Regions from separate parts of the Cytobacillus sp. FSL K6-0129 genome, predicted to be linked through region 1. Evidence: riboswitches for the same ligand, from Rfam matches in the RefSeq annotation. Region 1 holds a riboswitch; each other region holds the start of a gene.
The links. A riboswitch is a leader RNA that binds a small molecule or an ion and turns the genes downstream of it on or off. The one in region 1 is predicted to bind S-adenosylmethionine.
Positions count from the first base shown of each region.

Region 1 (4,196 bases):
TTCCTCAACTGATAACCGGTCGGACCTAATAGTTAAATCCGGATGTTTAGGAGGCTCATAAGGTGAATCGATTCCGGTGAAGTTTTTTATTTCACCTCTTCGCGCTTTCTCGTATAATTTCTTCGGGTCTCTTTTCTCACATTCTGCTAACGGGCAGTCAATAAATATTTCAAAAAATTCATTGGAAGCAAACTGTTCACGTACACAATCACGGTCTGCAGAAAATGGTGAGATGAATGCCGTAACAACAATTGTTCCACTATCAACAAACAGTTTAGCTACTTCCCCAATACGGAGGATATTTTCTGTACGATCTTTTTCAGTAAAGCCTAAGTCTGCATTTAGACCATGTCTGATATTATCTCCATCAAGCACATATTCCTTTATGCCCTTCTCAAATAGTTTGGCTGATAAGGCATTCGCTAAAGTTGATTTACCAGAACCTGATAATCCTGTAAACCATAATGTGCAACTGCTATGTTGCTGTTTACTACGGCGCTCGTCTTTTGTAATCACGGCATCATGCCAAGTAAGGTTACGATTCGTCATATTCATTCACCCTCTCGTAACCGTTGCATCTGACTTTAATCCGTTAATCAATACATCAATCACTTCTTTACGACTAAATGTGGAAGGTGGCTGTTCACCCTTACTTAATAGCTCTCGTACTTTTGTACCAGATAAAATTACACGATCTTCCATTTCATGAGGACAAGTTTTATCTGAAGCCATTCCCTCGCAACGGTGACAATAGAAACTATGTTCAAAGAACAACGGTGTAATACCCAGCTCTTCTTTCGTAAAGTTGTGGAAAATTTCTTGGGCATCGTATGTACCATAATAATTGCCAACACCAGCATGGTCTCGCCCAACAATAAAATGTGTACACCCGAAGTTTTTTCTAGCGATAGCGTGAAAGATGGCTTCCCTCGGCCCAGCATATCTCATTGCTGCTGGGTATACACCGAGGTGAACACGTTCACGAGGGAAATATTCTTTTAAAAGAATGCGATAACTTTCTAAACGAATAGTTGCCGGGATATCATCTGCTTTCGTTTCACCGACTAAAGGGTTCACAAATAAGCCATCGACAGTCTCAAGGGCGGCCTTTTGAATATACTCATGGGCACGATGAATCGGGTTACGTGTTTGAAAGCCAACAATCGATTGCCAACCTTTTTCTACAAACAAAGCCCTAGTGTCTTTTGGCTCTAACCAAACATCTGTAAAGTCTTTTTTCTCAGGTTTTCTTATAAGGGTGATCTCACCAGCTACGTAATGATTGCCTCTTTCAAAAAGTCGTTTCACACCTGGATGCGCATGGTCGTTAGTTTGATAAACATGATGTGCCTCTATCTCTAAATCTGGTCTAAACCATTCCGACACTGTGATGACTCCATAAGTTGTATTCTCGAAATCCAAGCGATATTGTTCCCCTTTATCGAGTTGTTCTGCAACCGATAGATCAACAGGTAATGTAATGGGAAGTGACCAAACCGTGCCATCACTTAATCTCATTTTTTTCACGACAGATTCATAATCTTCTTTGCCTAAGAAACCGGTTAGTGGGCTAAATAGGCCAATAGCAATCAACTCTAAATCACTTAATGCAATTCGGTCGATTGCGATTGTTTTTGTCACTTTAGCTAGATCGAATTGTGGTTCATATTTTTGAATTAATGTTCCTCCATGTGGACTAGGTAAGCTCATTTGTTTACTCCTTTTAAGAATTAGTATGCAAGCCGCATTCTGTTTTCGTTAAGCCTTGCCAACGACCCGCGCGGGAATCAGCGTCTTCATTTGTTGGTTGCGTGCAAGGAAAACACCCAATACTCGGATAGTTCACATCATGTAAAGCATTATAGGGTAATTGTTTTTCTTTGATATAATCCCAGACATCTTTCGTCCGCCAATGAATAAGTGGACAAATTTTGATGTTTGTGAATTTCTCATCCTTGTTCACAAAATTAGTATACTTTCTTGTGGGTGACTGTTCGCGCCTAAGACCTGAAATCCACGCTTTTTTTCCCACCATTGCTTCTTGTAAAGGTAGTATTTTACGTATTTGACAGCATTGATTCGGATCTTTTTTCCACAATGCCGACTCGTAACGAGCGGCTTGTTCATCTAATGTTAAATGAGGTTTTTTCATTTCAACTTGAAGCGCTGGAAAACGTTTTTTTATATCTTCAATCACTTGATAAGTTTCAGGAAAGTGTAAATCCGTATCAAGAAAAACCAACTTAGCCTCTCTTTTGATTTGCGTAATTAAGTCGATAAGGACGATGGCTTCGGCACCAAAACTAGAAGCATACACAATTTCATCCTCGTTGTACGTGTGATAGGCCCACTCTAGAACAGACAAAGCGCCTTTCGAGTGATCATCGGTAGTAAAGCTTGCAGAAATATCCTGCCAGTTCTCATAAGTAATCGCCTGTTGCATTTCATCCCTCCTTTTCCGATAAAAAAAGACGGCATTTCCCCATTGAAGGAAAATGTCCGCCTTTAGTTGTCTAATCAGCGAATGACTATTATTTTTTAAGAATCACCTCTTATACAAAAAACACCTTTTCAATAAGAAAAGGTGTGAGATAACGATTCATGACACCTTATCTTTCAAAATGAATCAACATTTTGCTGGAATTAGCACCTTGCATTAAGCAGGTTGCCGGGTTTCATCGGGCCAGTCCCTCCACCTCTCTGGATAAGAAAATATTGGATAAGATAAATCCTAACATACTATCAATAAAAGTCAATACAAAAATCTAATTTTTATGATTTGTCAGAATTATTTAATTGAAACTCATGAATATACATAAACGTTAAGAAAAAGTTAATTTCTTCTGAGAGCGCTTCTCAAATATCCTCATAAAAGAAATAACGTTTTATAAAGGATGTAACTGCCGTTAATAATTAGTTAAAGATATAGTAAAAAACATGGTATGAGCTTCTCTTTTGATGGTCTCAATTGTTCTTTGAAATTAAAATCGAAAATAATCATATTAGGAGAATTATATACTGCATTTACAACTAAAAGATTTCCTCCAAAAGCTGCCCTTGAAAAATTAAAGACATAATACTTCTCACTTAGCTAAAAGTAAAATTCAATCTATCTTCATTCTCTTAAAGGAGGATTAATAAGAATAGAAGTTTTATCCCAACTTTTCTTGGGTTTTTGGAGCTAGGTGTAAGTCAGAACATTTACCAGCCTTCAAAATAAAGCTATCAGAATATTCAGGATATTTAATCTCTATTTTTTTTCCTAGCTTAATGACTTTATCCAAATCTACACCTGTTGAAATACCCATCTCTTCAAAACCATGAATAAGGTCTTCAGAGGAGATATTTCCAGTGGCGTTTGGTGCATAAGGGCAGCCACCTAGTCCAGCAATCGAGCTATCAAAATCCCGAACACCCATTTCATAGCCTGCTACGGCATTGGCAAAAGCCATACCTCTCGTATTATGCAAATGTAAGGATAAGGATAATTCTGGGAATTTACTAGTGAGATGCCCAATAATGCGCTTAACTTTTACCGGATTCGCCATCCCTGTTGTATCAGCTAACGATAACTGGTATATTCCCATATCTATATATCTTTTGCAAATCTCTTCAATTCTTACCAAAGGTACATCCCCTTCGTAAGGACATCCAAATATGACAGAAATGCTGCCTGATACACCCATAGAAGCTTCTGTTGCGCGTTTTACTAGAGGTTCAAAACCTTTCATTGCATCGAACGTTTTGCTATTAGCGTTACTGATACTGTGGGAATCTGTTGCTGAAAGCATTAGTTTTACTTTATCTACTTCTGCTTCAATCGCTCTTTCTAATCCTCGTAAATTCGGGACAAGCGCACGTAGTTTTACCCCTTGCTTGCGCTTTATTTTTTGCAGTACTTCAGCAGCGTCCGACAGCTGAGGAATTGCTTTTGGGTGAACAAAAGATGTGACCTCAATTTGCTTGAAACCGCAGCTAATCATTGAATTAATCAATTCGACCTTTTCTTCTGTAGGAATGATTTCTGCCAGACTTTGAAAGCCATCGCGGGGGCAAACTTCAGAAATAATGACCTCTTCTTTCAAATTCATGTTTTTCCCTCCTTAGATTACGTTATTTTCTTTTAAAATCTCAATTTCTTCATGATTATAATTAAGAATGCCAGAAAGGATTTCCTCATTGTTCTCTCCCAAATC
Region 1 is NZ_JBBOXM010000001.1:588,001-592,196, forward strand. It holds gene cysC (adenylyl-sulfate kinase) at 1-549, opposite strand, end outside; gene sat (sulfate adenylyltransferase) at 556-1,710, opposite strand; gene MHI57_RS02885 (phosphoadenylyl-sulfate reductase) at 1,724-2,443, opposite strand; SAM riboswitch class I at 2,607-2,711, opposite strand; gene MHI57_RS02890 (hydroxymethylglutaryl-CoA lyase) at 3,153-4,091, opposite strand; gene MHI57_RS02895 (CaiB/BaiF CoA transferase family protein) at 4,104-4,196, opposite strand, start outside.

Region 2 (4,196 bases), 2.6 Mb from region 1:
TTATGCAAGCACCTCCTCTACTTTTTCGACCGCTTGCTTAGTCATGATCAATTTATCATGATTTAAAACGTCTAATACGCTGATTCCGTTAGCAGTAACAACTGTTACTCCAGGGATGTTACGAGCAGATAATGCTACGTTTTCATCGATGTCTGCAGTTACGATTAATGCTTTAGAATCTACAGAAAGACCTTTAAGTAGACCTTTAAAGTCTTTTGTTTTTGGAGCTTCGAAAGATAGTGTTTCTAATACTAGAATGTTCTCTTCCGCAACTTTAGTAGATAACGCTGATTTGATAGCTAAGCGACGAACTTTTTTAGGTAATTTATAGCTATAGCTGCGTGGTACAGGACCAAATACAGTACCGCCTCCGCGCCATTGTGGTGAACGAATTGAACCTTGACGAGCACGACCTGTGCCTTTTTGACGCCATGGTTTACGTCCTCCGCCAGCTACTTCAGAACGAATTTTAGTTTTATGAGTTCCTTGACGTAGAGAAGCTCTTTGCATAATAACAGCTTCAAACATCACGTGGTTGTTTGGCTCGATACCAAAGATTGAGTCGTTCAGCTCAATATCGCCAACTTGTGAACCACTTTGGTTTAATAATGCAACTTTAGGCATTCTTACTTCCTCCTTTCCGGGTTATTACTTTGCTTTAACCGCACTTACTAGTTTTAGAAGCGCTTTTTTAGAGCCAGGTACATTACCTTTTACTAATAGAAGATTGCGTTCTGCATCTACTTTTACGATTTCAAGGTTTTGTACTGTGATTTGTTCTCCGCCCATGCGACCAGGTAATAGTTTACCTTTAAATACGCGGTTTGGAGCAACAGGACCCATTGAACCTGGGCGACGGTGGTAACGTGAACCGTGTGCCATTGGTCCGCGAGATTGTCCGTGGCGTTTAATTGCACCTTGGAAACCTTTACCTTTTGAAATTCCTGTTACATCAATTTTTTCACCTTCAGCGAAAATATCAACTTTGACTTCCTGACCAACTTCATACTCAGCTAAGTCAGCTCCGCGTAATTCGCGAACGAAGCGCTTAGGAGTAGTATCAGCTTTAGCAGCGTGTCCTTTTTCCGGTTTGTTTGAAAGCTTTTCGCGTTTATCTTCAAAACCGATTTGGATTGCTTCGTATCCATCAGTATCAACTGATTTCTTTTGAAGAACAACGTTTGGAGTAGCTTCAACCACTGTTACCGGGATAAGATCACCGTTTTCAGCAAATACTTGAGTCATACCAATCTTTCTTCCTAAGATTCCTTTGGTCATTTCAGTCACACCTCCTAGATTGTTTTAATGTATTAATTAAAGTTTAATTTCGATATCAACACCAGATGGTAAGTCTAAACGCATTAATGAATCGACTGTTTGTGGTGTTGGATTAATGATGTCGATTAAACGTTTGTGTGTACGCATTTCGAATTGCTCACGAGAATCTTTATATTTATGCACCGCACGAAGAATTGTGTAAACTGACTTTTCAGTTGGCAATGGGATTGGACCAGATACAGCCGCACCAGAGCGTTTTGCAGTTTCAACGATTTTTTCAGCAGATTGATCAAGAATTCTGTGATCATAAGCTTTTAAACGAATACGAATTTTTTGTTTTGCCATTATTTTCCCTCCTTTTCGCCTATTTTCATATAGACATTCTCCGTGAAAATTTCCCACACACTCGCCATGGCAAAGCGGCCGGGTGTGTCAGCAACCTTTCACTTCATCGCAGTCAAAGACCAACATTGTCTATTATACAGAAAAGACATAACAAATGCAACTATTGATTGCGTTTCTCTCTGTTCTGCACACTTTTAACATTATAACTGCTGTTAATAGTGTTTTCAAGTATATCTTCCTCTTTACATCATTTTCTAAAAAAACGCTTACTTAATTACTTATTTTTAAATTTTCTAAATTTTTATTTGACAAACATAGACTCATTCATGTAAATTTTAGTCAATAAAATATTTTTTATTTCTTATCATGAGAGGTTGAGGGATAGGCCCGATGACACCTCAGCAACCATCAATAGTGAACACTATTGAAAAGGTGCTAATTCCTACAAGCTATACGCTTGAAAGATGAGAAGATGACTATGATAATAATAGGCCTTCTTCTTGAGGGCCTTTTTTATTTTCTCTTTGGCTTCTCATCCATTGAATTCAACAAAATATGAATTGAAGGAGTGAGACCTTTGAACTTCCTTGAAAAAATGAAGAACCAAGTATTAATTGCTGACGGTGCGATAGGAACACTTCTTTATTCTTATGGTACGGATACATGTTTTGAAGAGTTAAACCTCTCAGCACCGGAACAAATTCAGCACATTCATCAAGCCTATCTCCATGCAGGTGCTGATTTAATTCAAACAAATTCCTATGCTGCGAATTATTTAAAATTGAAACGGTATGGCCTAGAGGATTCAGTCAAAGAGATTAATAGTGCGGCTGTAAAACTGGCACGATCTAGTATTCAACAGCACCAGGCATATGTGCTTGGCACAATTGGAGGTGTACGAGGATTAAACCCCCTCTCTATTCCTCTAGATGAAATTAAAAGTAACTTTCGTGAACAGCTATACTGCTTATTGTTAGAAGGCGTAGATGGGCTCCTTCTTGAAACATATTATGATTTAGAAGAATTAGAAACGGTTCTCTCTATTGCCCGGAAAGAAACGGATATAGCTATAATTGCCCAAGTGTCTTTACAAGAAATCGCTATATTACAAAATGGGACGTTAATTAATGACGCCTTAAAAAGGTTAGAAGCTAAAGGGGCAGATGTTGTCGGGGTAAACTGCCGTTTAGGTCCACATCATATGTTAGAGACACTCTCCTCCGTTGAATTACCTCAGCACGCGTTTCTCTCTGCATATCCTAACGCGAGTCTACCGGCCTATATCGATGGTACGATTCAATATAAGGAGAGTGAAGACTATTTTAGAAAATCAGCGAAGTCCTTCCTTAAGCAAGGTGTTCGACTGCTTGGTGGTTGCTGCGGAACGACACCTGGCCATATTAAAGCATTTGCAGACGAAGTTAGGCATGCTGTACCTATTATTGAAAAACAAGTAACAAATAAAAGGAAACCTAAAATAGAGAGAATTACAATCGAACGCACCAATACCCCGTTAGAGACACTTGTACAAAAAAAACGCACCATCATCGTCGAACTAGACCCACCTAAGAAGCTATCAACTGCTAAATTTTTTGAAGGTGCCAGAGCCTTAAAAGATGCTGGGGTTGATGCAATCACACTCGCAGATAACTCTCTTGCGACACCACGAATCGCAAATGAAGCCCTAGCACATATCATCCAAAAGGATACAAACGTTCGACCACTTGTCCACCTCTCCTGTAGAGATCGAAATTTAATCGGCTTACAATCACATCTCATGGGTCTTCATACATTGGGATTGCATGATATTTTAGCCATTACAGGGGATCCGGCAAGAGTTGGTAATTTCCCAGGCGCTTCATCTGTGTTTGATTTATCTTCCTTTGAATTAATAGAAATGATTAAACAATTTAATGAAGGAATTTCCCCTTCAGGTTCTGAACTTGGTGAAAATGCCGTCTTTTCTGTCGGGGCAGCATTTAATCCTCATGTCAAATCCTTAGACAAAGCTGTTGCCCGACTTGAAAGGAAGATAAAAGCAGGCGCTGATTATTTCGTGTCACAGCCAGTGTTTTCAGTAACACAACTATTAGAGATTCATGAGGCAACAAAGCATCTGTCCGCACCTATTTTCATCGGAATGATGCCACTGATTAGCAGCAAAAATGCAGAGTATCTTCATAACGAAGTGCCTGGTATCAAGATTACTCAAACGACCCGCGACAGAATGGCTAAAGCGGTTAACCCTGTTCTAGCTGAGAAAGAAGGCTTATTAATTACAAAAGAGTTGATCGATGCAGCCTTAGAACTCTTTCAAGGCATCTACCTTGTTACCCCCTTCCTTAGATATCAACTTACAACCGAGCTGACCAATCATATTAGAAGAAAAGATCAACAGATGAAGGAGCATCATTATGTCAAAAGTAGCCATCACTAAACAAATGACGGAAAAGATTTTAATCATTGATGGAGCAATGGGTACCATGCTACAAGAAGCCCACCTAACTGCAGATGACTTTGGTGGTGAGGATTTAGAAGGTTGTAATGAACATCTCACACTTACGCGACCTGAA
Region 2 is NZ_JBBOXM010000001.1:3,157,839-3,162,034, reverse strand. It holds gene rplD (50S ribosomal protein L4) at 1-624, opposite strand; gene rplW (50S ribosomal protein L23) at 1-1, opposite strand, end outside; gene rplC (50S ribosomal protein L3) at 649-1,278, opposite strand; gene rpsJ (30S ribosomal protein S10) at 1,315-1,623, opposite strand; SAM riboswitch class I at 1,982-2,094, shown strand; gene MHI57_RS15690 (bifunctional homocysteine S-methyltransferase/methylenetetrahydrofolate reductase) at 2,201-4,060, shown strand; gene metH (methionine synthase) at 4,038-4,196, shown strand, end outside.
Region 2: linked by a shared signal. The riboswitch ahead of MHI57_RS15690 (bifunctional homocysteine S-methyltransferase/methylenetetrahydrofolate reductase) and the one ahead of MHI57_RS02885 (phosphoadenylyl-sulfate reductase) in region 1 are both predicted to bind S-adenosylmethionine.

Region 3 (4,196 bases), 1.4 Mb from region 1:
GTTAGGCAATAGTACTTCATCTGGAACACCAGTTACATGTTGAGGAATTTCTAAACCGAATACTTGGTCAGTTACTGTCTCAACAGAATTTAGTTCGCCTTCTAGAGCAGCTTCAACCATTGCTCGTGTATAAGCAAGCTTCATACGGCTTCCTACACCATATTCTCCACCAGTCCAACCAGTGTTTACTAGGAATACTTTCGCGTTATGCTCGTCAATTTTTTTACCAAGCATTTCTGCATACTGTTGAGCTGGTAATGGTAAGAATGGTGATCCAAAACAAGTGGAGAAAGTCGCTTGTGGTGAAGTAATACCACGCTCAGTACCAGCCAGCTTAGAAGTGTATCCACTTAGGAAGTGATACATTGCTTGTTCTTTATTCAATTTAGAGATTGGAGGTAATACACCAGAAGCATCAGCTGTTAAGAAGATAATAGTATTCGGGTGACCTGCAATACTCGGGTCAACAATATTGTCAATTGCTTGTAATTGGTAAGCCGCACGCGTGTTTTCCGTTAGCGTATTGTCCGCATAATCTGCTACGCGTGTTTCTTTGTCTAATACAACATTCTCAAGTACAGCGCCAAAACGGATGGCATCGAAAATTTGTGGTTCTTTTTCACGTGTAAGGTCGATACACTTCGCATAGCAGCCACCTTCAATGTTGAATACTCCATTTGGAGACCAGCCATGCTCATCATCACCGATTAAACGACGGTTGGGATCAGCTGATAATGTTGTTTTACCAGTTCCGGAAAGGCCAAAGAATAAAGCAACATCACCTTCGCGGCCAACATTGGCTGAACAGTGCATAGGGAGAATTCCATTTTCAGGAAGCATGTAGTTCATAACAGAGAAAATAGATTTTTTCATCTCACCAGCATACTCAGTACCACCAATAAGTACAATACGGCGTTCGAATGAAACGATGATAAAAGTTTCTGAAGCTGTACCGTCAACTGCTGGGTCTGCTTTGAAATTAGGTGCTGAAATAACTGTAAATTCAGATTCGTGATCTAATAAATCTTCTTCTGTAGGACGAATAAACAATTGGTGTGCAAAAAGGTTATGCCAAGCATATTCATTAATTACTTGGATTGGCATACGGTGTTTTTTATCCGCACCAGCAAATCCTTTGAATACGAAAACTTCTTCTTTCTCTTTTAAGAAAGCAATCACCTTGTTGTATAAGTTATTGAAGACTGCTTCAGAAATTGGTTGGTTCACACTTCCCCAGTCAATTTTATCTTTAGAGCTTGCTTCTTCAACAGTATATTTGTCTTTAGGTGAACGACCTGTATACTTACCTGTTGTCGCGCGAATTGCACCAGTAGATGTAAGAACACCTTCGTTTCTGTTTAATACTTTTTCAACTAGTTGCGGCACAGATAATTGAACTTGGATGTTTTCGCCTTTTAGTAAATCATTTAACTCAGTTATCGATACAGAATTCATCTGATGAATACCTTCCTTTATATAATATTATTTAAGAGATATGCATCTCAGTCGCTATTTGTGATTATTTCTTCAAAAATAGTATAACACATTTATTCATTCAGTCTATACTATATAAATCATTTTTATATAATTAATGAAATTGTCACAAATACAGGCAGTATTCATTATAAATAGCTTTTGCAAATTTAAAAAGGATAATCAGCAAATTTAATGTAATTTTTATATATATTAAGGAAAAAGAACGGTATGATCTTAACTAAAATTATCCGTTATCAAAACTAAAGTTTATAGAGTCGGATATGACAATTTTTACATTGAATTGTTAATGAAAAACATTTGACTATATTCCATGTGTAAGTTATGATGAATCCTTGAACGGATACTCTCTTATCCCGAGCTGGTGGAGGGACAGGCCCTATGAAACCCAGCAACCTGCCAACTACATTTTCATGAGCAAAGGTGCTAACCTGATGCAAGGATTTATTACTCACTATCCTTGAACGATAAGAGTGAAAGGCGCGAATCATTTTGCTTCAACCTTTTCACTAAATCAGAGAAGAGGTTTTTTTTCATGCTTTTTAACATGATGTTGGCGAATACGAGGAGCGGCTTTTGGAATGTACTATTTATGTATGGGAAAAAGACCAACCATTTTATTCTCAATATTCCAAGTTAGCGCATAGGTTATTAAGGGTATGAGATAAACATTGGCCCATAAATAATGAAGATTCAAATAAGGGAATGAGTTCCGTATCAAAAATAAAGACTATAATAAAGTCTTATTGATTCGATAAATAAGGAGGAAGTCAGATGTCAACAAAACGTAGATTGTTTACTTCTGAATCAGTAACTGAAGGTCATCCGGATAAGATCAGTGACCAAATATCTGATGCAATATTAGATGCTATTTTATCACAGGACCCAAATGCGAGGGTTGCTGCGGAAACGTCTGTTACTACAGGTCTTGTATTGGTTGCAGGAGAAATCACTACATCCACATATGTAGATATTCCAAAAATCGTTCGTGAAACCATTAAGGAAATTGGTTATACACGTGCAAAATATGGCTTTGACTCTGAAACATGTGCTGTATTAACTTCTATTGATGAACAGTCAGCTGATATTGCTATGGGTGTAGACCAAGCATTAGAAGCGCGTGAAGGACAGATGACTGATGCAGAAATTGAAGCCATTGGTGCTGGAGATCAAGGTTTAATGTTTGGCTTTGCATGTAATGAAACAAAAGAGCTTATGCCATTACCTATTTCATTAGCTCATAAACTTTCTCGCCGTTTAGCTGAAGTAAGAAAAGAGGAAATCTTACCTTACCTTCGCCCAGATGGTAAAACACAAGTAACAGTAGAATATGATGAAAACAACAAACCTGTACGTATTGATACAATTGTTATCTCTACGCAGCACCATCCAGAAATTAGTTTAGAGCAAATTCAACGCAATTTAAAAGAGCATGTAATTAACCCAGTTGTTCCTACTGAATTAATTGATGAAAACACAAAATACTTCATCAACCCAACAGGTCGCTTCGTTATTGGTGGACCTCAAGGTGATGCTGGCTTAACTGGTAGAAAAATTATCGTTGACACATACGGCGGTTATGCACGTCACGGTGGTGGTGCATTCTCTGGTAAGGATGCAACGAAAGTTGACCGTTCAGCTGCTTACGCAGCTCGCTATGTAGCAAAGAATATCGTTGCTGCTGGACTAGCTGACAAAGCGGAAGTACAATTAGCATATGCAATTGGTGTTGCTCAGCCGGTATCCATCAGTATTGATACATTTGGAACTGGAGTAGTATCTGAGGATGTTTTAGTTGAAGTTGTTAGAAACAATTTTGACCTCCGTCCTGCTGGCATTATCAAAATGCTTGATTTACGCCGTCCGATTTACAAGCAAACAGCTGCTTATGGACATTTTGGTCGTACAGATATTGATTTACCTTGGGAGCGCACAGATAAAGCGGAAGAATTGCGTAAGGAAGCTTTAAAATAAATTAGAAAATTATGGCTGTAGAAAACTCCTTTAATGAGTTTTCTACAGTTTTTTTATGTGGAAAAGGGGCTATCGTTAAATTTTAATAAACGTACAATTGAGCCAAAGCGATTAGCTCGTACATCAAGAAGTGGAATAGCCAAAGATAGAAGAGTAAAAGTCGTTTTTTTAGATATTACAGTAGCAAATAAATATAATATTTTAAGCCCCCTAATAATGGACAAATACGCTTAAGGAAACGATTTCATATAAAATTAAAATAATTGTCATCTTTTCGTCTTAAATTGAGGGTAAAGAATAAACATCCTTAAGTATATGAAGAAGTAAACATGAACATACTGCCTAGCATAAATCATTCCATTTTTTTTTCGAAAGGTGAAACTTTTTAAAATAACTTATCGTCTATACAAGGTATGGGAAAAAATACAAACTAGATGAAATAAAAAGTAGGTGACGTACATAATGTGTGGTTTTATTGGTTGTATACATGATCAAGCACAAAAAGTACAAGAAGCAGATAAGCAATTTGAGAATATGAATAACATTATTACTCATCGTGGACCAGATGATTCAGGATATTATCGTGCAGACCATATCCAATTTGGCTTCCGTCGATTAAGTATTATAGACATTGAAAGTGGTCATCAACCACTGACTTATGACAATGGTAAATACTGGATTATTTTTAATGGAGAAGTTTATAACTATGTTGAACTACGTGAGGAATT
Region 3 is NZ_JBBOXM010000001.1:1,960,728-1,964,923, reverse strand. It holds gene pckA (phosphoenolpyruvate carboxykinase (ATP)) at 1-1,455, opposite strand, end outside; SAM riboswitch class I at 1,843-1,968, shown strand; gene metK (methionine adenosyltransferase) at 2,269-3,468, shown strand; gene asnB (asparagine synthase (glutamine-hydrolyzing)) at 3,931-4,196, shown strand, end outside.
Region 3: linked by a shared signal. The riboswitch ahead of metK (methionine adenosyltransferase) and the one ahead of MHI57_RS02885 (phosphoadenylyl-sulfate reductase) in region 1 are both predicted to bind S-adenosylmethionine.